Regions from separate parts of the Streptomyces chengmaiensis genome, predicted to be linked through region 1. Evidence: riboswitches for the same ligand, from Rfam matches in the RefSeq annotation. Region 1 holds a riboswitch; the other holds the start of a gene.
What was found. Region 1 has a riboswitch for cobalamin ahead of metE (5-methyltetrahydropteroyltriglutamate--homocysteine S-methyltransferase). Riboswitches for the same ligand answer to the same signal wherever they lie in the genome.
Positions count from the first base shown of each region.

Region 2: it holds a riboswitch for cobalamin, as region 1 does, so the genes downstream of both, cobN (cobaltochelatase subunit CobN) here and metE (5-methyltetrahydropteroyltriglutamate--homocysteine S-methyltransferase) in region 1, are expected to answer to the same signal.

Region 1 covers NZ_JARWBG010000003.1:112,437-116,821, forward strand. The annotation lists gene QCN29_RS03860 (MFS transporter) at 1-509, shown strand, start outside; gene QCN29_RS03865 (haloalkane dehalogenase) at 939-1,859, opposite strand; gene QCN29_RS03870 (TetR/AcrR family transcriptional regulator) at 2,175-2,789, shown strand; cobalamin riboswitch at 2,947-3,169, shown strand; gene metE (5-methyltetrahydropteroyltriglutamate--homocysteine S-methyltransferase) at 3,327-4,385, shown strand, end outside.
Region 2 covers NZ_JARWBG010000056.1:36,407-40,791, forward strand. The annotation lists gene cobN (cobaltochelatase subunit CobN) at 1-3,485, opposite strand, end outside; cobalamin riboswitch at 3,515-3,673, opposite strand; partial or broken gene QCN29_RS30890 (cobalamin biosynthesis protein CobG) at 3,719-4,385, shown strand, end outside.

The sequences.
Region 1 (4,385 bases):
AGCAGGTCGACGGATACTCGCCGCTGACAGCCGGCCTGGTCTTCCTCGCCGCATCCGTCTCCGCTGGGGTCGCGGCGCCGCTCTCGGGGCCCCTCGGTGAGCGGTTCGACGTCCCGCGCACGATGGCCGCCACCACCGGAGTCGGGGCGGTCGGCCTGTTCATCGCGTCATTCGGCGGCGGGCTGTGGACCTATCTTCCCGGGCTGGCGCTGACCGGGTTCGGGTACGGGATGGGGTGGACGATGGGCAGCGTCGGCACCCAGGTGGTCGTCCCGGCAGAGCGGGCCGGTCAGGCCTCGGGAGTCACGCTGGCCGTCGTGATCGGAGTGGCGGGCCTCTGTGTGGCCGCCAGTGCGACCCTGATCGAGGTACGGGCGGCTGACGAGGGCCTGGGGCGGTCGGTCGAGGGTCTACTGCGCTGGGTCGCGGTCGGCAGCGCCGTCGCGGCGGCAGCCCTGGGCCTGCTCGCCGCACGCCTGATGCCGCGCGCCACCGCACCTGCCGACTGATTCCGCGCGGGCAGGGGCGCATATGGGCCGGTGCAGCCGACACGGACGACGCAGCCCTTGATCGTCACGTGCCCGCTGCGACCGCACGGAGCCTGCCGATGGGTGCGCCCGCTGCGGCGGCGGACCAGTGCGGCGCGGCACGCGCGCGTGGCGATGCGCCGCCGCGGCATGTCGGGCGCCCCGAGACGGAGCGCACCGTCATGACACGTCGGGCGGCGGCCTCCCGGGGCTCGTTCACGATGCCCTCCGCGGCAGGCTCGGGCCGCCCGGCCCCGGCCGCCTGCCGGGGTACATGGCGGGCCGCCGCCACGCCGCTCCCGGGCAGCGCGTCGGACAGACGCCGGCCGTCTGGCGGCCGGTCTTCCGGGTGGCGGCCGGAGTGTCCGGCCGCCATGCGGCGAAACCAGCCCTTCGTCATCGACCTCGACGTCAGGACGGGAGGGGTTCGGCTGCGATGAAGCGGTTCACGATCCCGGCAAGTTCGGAGCCTCGGTCCTCCTGCAGGAAGTGTCCGCCGTCCCGGATCGTGGTGTGGTTCTGTCCCCGGGCGCCGGGGACCCGCTCCTGGAAGACCCGGTCGAGACCCCTGGTGATCGGGTCCTGGTCGCTGAATGCGCACAGGAAGGGTTTGTCGAAGTGCTGCAGGGCCTGCCAGGCCTCGCGGTTCGGCCCGGCGGCGGGGTCGTCGGGCGAGACGGGGACGAGCACCGGGAACCGGCGAGCGCCCGCCTTGAACGAATCGTCGGGAAACGGCGCGTCGTAGGCCGCCGTCACCGCGGGGGACAGGTCGCTGCGGCAGCCGGAGTCGACGATGGCCCCCACGTGCAGCTCGGGCGTGTTCTGGCTGAACTCGCGCCATTGCAGGAACGCCTTCGTCGGCTCGGCGTCCCCGGTGGGCAGGAAGGTGTTGGCCACGACGACGCGGGCGAAACGGTCGGGGTGCTCCGCCACCAGGCGGAGTCCGATGAGCCCGCCCCAGTCCTGGCACACGAGGGTGATGCCGCGCAGGTCGAGGCGGTCGAAGAGAGCCTCCCGCATCCAGTCCACATGGCGCTGGTAGGTGTAGTCGGAGCGGGCGGCCGGCTTGTCGGAGCGGCCGAAGCCGATGAGATCGGGAGCGACGCACCGATGGCCCGCCTGGCCGAGTGGCGGGATCATATGCCGGTAGAGGTACGACCAGGACGGCTGACCGTGCAGCAGCAGCACCGTCTCTCCCGAACTGCCGTCGCCTTCGTCCACATAGTGCACACGCAGCCTGTCGCCGCTGCCGTCCCCCGCCCCCACATCCACGTAGGCCGGCGCGAAGGGGTAGTCGGGCAGGTCGTTGAACCGTTCATCGGGCGTACGCATGATCCGCATGGTCCGTGTGCCTCCTGTGAGTTCTGGAGTTCTGGGTACGGCGACTCCGCGTCGAGCGGCCGACCAGGCGCCGGGCGTCACGACCGGTTGGGCGTCGCGACCCGCCGGGCGTCGCGGCTGCGCCTCGGTGTGCCGGCCGTCGTTGACGTCCGCTGCACTCAGGCATGACGCGGCCGCCTGCGCCGTCGCGCCGCACGCAGCGAACCCATACCCGGAACGACCGTTCCAAGATACAGGCAGCGCCACTCCCGCACCAGCTCCATGGCGGTATCCTGGAATCGTCAGTCCAGGTTCCCGGGGTGAGGCGTGCCAGACATCAAGCACTTTGACGCGGACGCGACCCTGGACACGGTCGTGCGTCTCTTCTGGCGCGACGGAATGGTCTCGACCGGAATCCAGGACGTGGTGTCGGCCACGGGAGTCAACCGGTCCAGCCTCTACGCCACGTTCGGCGGCAAGCAGGAGCTCTACCGAGCGGCGCTGCGGCGCTATGCAGAGCGGCGTTCCCAGCCGGCGTTCCGCCGCCTCGCCGAGGACGAGCGCGGGCTTCCCGCGGTTCGCGACTTCTTCGCCGAGCTGATCGAGGCGTGCTGCCACGGCGAGTACGCGCGCTGGGGTTGCATGATCTCCAACGCCCACGCGGGCGCCGAGAGCGGCGACCCCGAAGTGCGTGCCCTGCTCGACCGTCTGTACCGGGAACTCCGGGGGTCCCTGCACGCGGCGCTCGTCACGGCCGGCCGGCTGAATCAACTGGATCCGGGCGTCGACCCGGACTCGATGGCGGAGGCACTCGCTCTCCTCGCCCATGGTGTGAACCTGCGCTCGCGGGCCGGAGTCGACGCCCGCACCCTGCACCGAACAGTGACCGCCACCCTGGACGCGATCGGCGCGATCGGCGGGCACGGGACGACCGCCCCTTGAGAGGGTCCGAGCGCAGCCCCGTTGCGGTGGCCGGGGCGGGGCCCTGGGCAGCAGTGGGAGCGTGCGCCCGGGAGGCCGTGCCCGCGGCACCCCGAACCGTCTCAGCCCACCTGCCCGGAATGCGGGCTGCCGCATCCGTCTTCGAGCCGCTCCCGCTAGGCTGACCGACGCAGCTGGTTCGCCCTGTCCTCCAGACAGGCGCGTCGCAAGAGGGAACCCGGTGGGAATCCGGGACTGCCCCGCAGCGGTGAGCGGGAACGACCGCCGTCATACGCACTGGACCCGAACCGGGTCCGGGAAGCGACGGCCAGTAGGAGTGCGCCCTTTCCGGGCCGCACGCGCCCGCGAGTCCGAAGACCTGCCCGTTGCCCGCGTACGGACGATCGTGCGCGGACATCCCGGTGACCTCGAGGGCGGGTCGGCGACCACACCAGGCGAACGGCCTGCCACGGCCGTTGCGGCCGCCTGCGTCTCCCCCTTCGCGCTCTCCCCCGGTTCCCGGGATGCCCAGGACATCTTCGCGAAGGAGAGAGTGTCATGACGAAGCCCGCAGCCGCGGCTGCACGGGCCACCGTGCACGGCTACCCCCGACAGGGGCCGAACAGGGAACTGAAGAAGGCGGTCGAGGGCTACTGGAAGGGCACGGTCACCGCCGACGCCCTGGCCGGGACCGCCGCGGAACTGCGCCGGGCGAACTGGCGTGAGCTGGCCCGTGCAGGCGTTCACGAGGTGCCGACCGGTGACTTCTCGTACTACGACCATGTCCTCGACACCACGGTGATGGTCGGGGCGATCCCCGAACGGCACCGTGCGGCGGTCGCCGCCGACGCCCTGGACGGGTACTTCGCGATGGCCCGCGGCACCCAGGACGTCGCGCCCCTGGAGATGACCAAGTGGTTCGACACCAACTACCACTACCTGGTGCCGGAACTGGGCCCCGACACCGTCTTCACCGCGGACTGTGCCAAGCAGACCGGCGAACTGCGGGAGGCGCTGGCCCTCGGGCCGGCCGCCCGGCCCGTGCTCGTCGGCCCGGTCACCTATCTGCTGCTGGCCAAGCCCGCGCCCGGCGCCGCCGCGGACTTCGAACCGCTCACCCTGCTGGATCGGTTGCTTCCGGTCTACGCCGAGGTGCTGGCCGATCTGCGGGCGGCAGGCGCCGAATGGGTGCAACTCGACGAGCCGGCCCTCGTCCAGGACCGAACCCCCGCCGAACTGAACGCCGCCGCCCGCGCCTACGGGAACCTCGGCGGTCTTGCCGACCGCCCCAAGCTGCTCGTCGCCTCCTACTTCGGCCGACTCGGCGAGGCCCTGCCGGTGCTCGCCGAGTCCCCGGTGGACGGACTGGCCCTCGACTTCACCGGCGCCGCCGCCGCGAACCTCGAGGGTCTCGCAGCGGTGGGCGGCCTGCCTGGCAGGCGGCTGGTCGCGGGCGTCGTCGACGGCCGCAACATCTGGCTCAACGACCACGAGAAGTCCCTGGCCACACTGGGCACACTGCTGGGCCTCGCGGACCGCGTCGACGTCTCGGCCTCCTGCTCCCTGCTCCATGTGCCGCTGGACGCCGCGGCCGAGACGGACGTCGATCCGCAGATC
Region 2 (4,385 bases), on a different contig from region 1:
TCCGCGATGCCGTGCAGCGCCCATGGATTGGCCTGCTGCAGGAACTCCCGGTTCTCCGGGTCCAGGACGTACGTCTGAGCGAGCTTGTCGTACATCCAGTCGGCGACCACGCCGGTCGTGGCGTCGTAGCCGAAGAGGTAGTCGACGGTGGCGGCGAGTTCGAAGGCGCCCTTGTAGCCGTGGCGGCGCATCGCCTCGATCCAGCGCGGGTTGACCACCCGGGCGCGGAAGACCCGGGAGGTCTCCTCGACCAGGGTGCGGGTGCGGACGGTCTCCGGGCGGGTGGAGTCGCCGATGTACGCCTCGGGGGCCGTGCCGCGCAGCGCCCGCACCGTGGCGACCATTCCGCCGTGGTACTGGAAGTAGTCGTCGGAGTCGGCGATGTCGTGCTCGCGCGTGTCCGTGTTCTTCGCGGCCACCGCGATCCGCCGGTAGGCGGTCTCCATCTCCTCCCGCGCCGCACGGCCGTTCAGCTCGCGCCCGTAGGCATAGCCGCCCCAGACCGTGTATACCTCGGCCAGATCGGCGTCCGTACGCCAGTCGCGGCTGTCGATCAGCTGGAGGATGCCCGCGCCGTACGTGCCCGGCCGGGAGCCGAAGATACGGGTGGTGGCGCGGCGTTCGTCGCCGTGGACGGCGAGGTCCGCCTGCGCGTGCGCGCGGACGAAGTTGCTCTCGGCCGGCTCGTCCAGCCAGGCGGCCAGCCGCACCGCGTCGTCCAGCAGTCCGATCGTGTGCGGGAACGCGTCCCGGAAGAAACCGCTGATGCGCAGGGTGACGTCGATGCGCGGACGGCCCAGCTCCGCCAGGGGGACCGGTTCCAGGCCCGTCACCCGGCGGGAGGCGTCGTCCCACACCGGGCGGATGCCCAGCAGCGCCAGCGCCTCGGCCACATCGTCGCCCGCGGTGCGCATGGCGCTGGTGCCCCACAGGGAGAGGCCGACGGACGTGGGCCACTCGCCGTTGTCGGAGCGGTAGCGCTCCAGCAGCGAGTCGGCCAGCGCCTGGCCGGTCTCCCAGGCGAGCCGGGAGGGGACGGCCTTGGGGTCCACCGAGTAGAAGTTGCGTCCGGTGGGCAGCACATTGACCAGACCGCGCAGCGGCGAACCGGACGGGCCGGCGGGCACGAAACCGCCGTTCAACGCGTGTACGGCATGGTCGATCTCGGCGGTCGTGCCCGCCAGCCGGGGCACGACCTCGCGGGCCGCGAACTCCAGCACCGCGGCGACCTGTTCACCGTGGTCCGCGGCCACTGCCGCGACGGCGGCCGGTTCCCAGTCCGCCGCCTCCATGGCCTCGACGAGCGCGCGGGCCGTCTCCTCCGCCGCGTCCGCGTCGGTGCGGGTCGCCTTCGACTCGTCCAGGCCCAGCGCCTCCCGCAGGCCCGGCAGCGCGGACGTGCCGCCCCAGATCTGCCGGGCGCGCAGGACGGCGAGCACCAGATTGACCCGCTCGGGGCCGGTCGGCGCGCCGCCCAGCACATGCAGGCCGTCGCGGATCTGCGCGTCCTTGACCTCGCACAGCCAGCCGTCGACGTGCAGCAGGAAGTCGTCGAAGCCGTCGTCGTCCGGGCGGTCCTGAAGCCCCAGGTCGTGGTCCAGCTTCGCGGCCTGGATCAGCGTCCAGATCTGGGCGCGGATCGCGGGCAGCTTGGCCGGGTCCATCGAGGAGATCGCCGCGTACTCGTCCAGCAGCTGCTCCAGCCGGGCGATGTCGCCGTACGACTCGGCGCGCGCCATCGGGGGCACCAGATGGTCCACCAGCGTGGCGTGCACCCGGCGCTTGGCCTGGGTGCCCTCGCCCGGGTCGTTCACCAGGAACGGGTAGACCAGCGGCAGATCGCCGATCGCCGCGTCGGGCGCGCAGGCGGCTGACAGGCCCGCGTTCTTGCCGGGCAGCCATTCCAGATTGCCGTGCTTGCCCAGATGCATCATGGCGTCCGCGCCGAAGCCCCCGTCCTCGCGGGCGGCCTGGATCCACCGGTAGGCGGCCAGATAGTGGTGCGACGGAGGCAGATCCGGATCGTGGTAGATCGCGATCGGGTTCTCGCCGAAGCCGCGCGGCGGCTGGATGAGGACCAGCAGATTGCCGCGGCGCAGCGCGGCCAGCACGATGTCGCCGTCCGGGTTCTGCGACCGGTCGACGAACATCTCGCCCGGCGCGGGCCCCCAGTGCTCCTCCACCGCCTCCCGCAGCTTCGCGGGGAGCCGGTCGAACCAGCGCCGGTAGTCGGCGGCGGGGATGCGGACCGGGTTGCGGGCCAGCTGCTCCTCGGTCAGCCACTCCTGGTCATGGCCGCCCGCCTCGATCAGCGCGCGGATCAGCTCGTCGCCGTCGCCCGAGGCAAGGCCGGGCACCTCCTCCGCGCCAAACTCATAGCCCTCCGCCCGCAGCCGGCGCAGCAGCGCGACCGCGGAGGCGGGGGTGTCCAGACCGACCGCGTTGCCGATGCGGGAGTGCTTGGTGGGGTACGCGGAAAGCACCAGCGCGATCCGCTTCTCGGCGGCGGGGACATAACGCAGCCTGGCGTGGCGCACCGCGATCCCGGCGACGCGGGCGGCCCGCTCGGCGTCCGCGACATAGGCCGGCAGGCCGTCCTCGTCGATCTCCTTGAAGGAGAACGGGACGGTGATGATGCGGCCGTCGAACTCCGGCACCGCGACCTGGCTCGCCGCGTCGAGCGGGGACAGTCCCTCGTCGTTCTCCTCCCAGGCGTCGCGCGAGCCGGTCAGACACAGTGCCTGGAGCACCGGCACATCCAGCGCCGCCAGCGCCCCCGCGTCCCAAGCCTCGTTGTCACCGCCCGCCTGCGCCTCGGCGGGCCTGGTGCCGCCCGCCGCCAGCACCGTGGTCACCACGGCATCCGCGGTGCGCAGTTCGTCGAGGAACTCGGGCTCGGGGGCGCGCAGCGATGCCACGTACAGCGGCAGCGGGCGGCCCCCCGCGTCCTCGATCGCCCCGCAGAGCACGTCTGCGAAAGCCGTGTTGCCGCTCATATGGTGCGCCCGGTAGTACAGCACCGCGATGGTCGGCCCCTCGACGCCGTCACGCTCCGTGCGCTCCAGCCGCCCCCAGGCGGGCGCGGTCGCCGGCGGTTCGAAGCCGTGGCCGGTGAGCAGCACCGTGTCCGACAGGAACCGGGCCAGCTGCTCCAGATTCGCCGGACCGCCGTGCGCGAGATAGGCGTGCGCCTCGGCCGCGATGCCGATCGGGACGGTGGAGGCCTCCATCAGGGCGGCGTCCGGGGCCTGTTCACCGGTGAGCACCACCACCGGGAGGTCCCCGGCGAGCAGCGCGTCCAGCCCCTCCTGCCAGGCGCGCAGCCCGCCCAGGAGTCGTACGACGACGAGGTCCGCGCCCTCCAGCAGCGCGGGCAGCTCGTCGAGCGGGAGCCGTGCGGGGTTCGCGAACCGGTACGGCACAGGGCCGCCCGCCGCACGCGCGCTCAGCAGGTCGGTGTCCGACGTCGACAGAAGCAGGATCATCCGGCGTCCGGCCTTCCTCGGGGTCCGCGCCCCGGGCAGTGGGGACGGCGGGAGTTCCTGGCTCATCCGGAAGGTGCGCTCTTCACGCTCCTGCCGGACTCACAGTGGCGGGACCGCGCCGGACTCTCACCGGCTTCCTCCCCTTGCGCCGTCCACGGCGATGACGGGCCGTCTGGCCCGTCATCGAGCATAGTAGGGGTGCGGGCAGCTGAGCAGGGGATACGGCTTGTGTGATGGTCGGTATGCTCGCGCCCATGCCCACGGCTCCCTCCGCCGCCAACCGCCCGTACGGGGATGAACCGCCCCCGCGGGACGGCGCCGACGCCTGCCCGGGGGCGCTGCGGCTGCACTCCGCGAACGACGGCGCGCTGGCCCGCGTGCGCGTCCCCGCGGGCCTGCTGACCGCCGCGCAGGCGGACGTCCTCGCATCCGCCGCCGAGCGCCTCGGCGACGCCCGGCTCGACCTCACCTCCCGCGGCAACGTCCAGCTGCGCGGCCTGGGCGCCGCCTGCGGCGGGGAGTTGGCCCGCCTGCTCGACGCGGCGGGCCTGCTGCCCGCACCGCGCCACGAACGCGTCCGCAACATCGTGGCCTCGCCGCTGACCGGTCTGGACGGGCGCGGCGCGTACGACGTCCTGCCCTGGGTGCGCGAACTGGACTCGCTGCTGTGTGCGAGCGAGACGGCGACCGCCCTGTCGGGCCGCTACCTGTTCGCCTGCGACGACGGCCGCGGGGACATGACCGCGCTCGACGCGGATGTGACGATTCTCGCGTCGAGCGCCGACGGGCAGCGCCCGGAGTGCGCCTCCTCCATGCGCCGGGCGGCGGCGACCGGCCACGACGGCGCGGCCTGCGGGCCGCCGCAGCCGGAGAGCCGGGCCGAGTCCGGGCCCGCGGCGA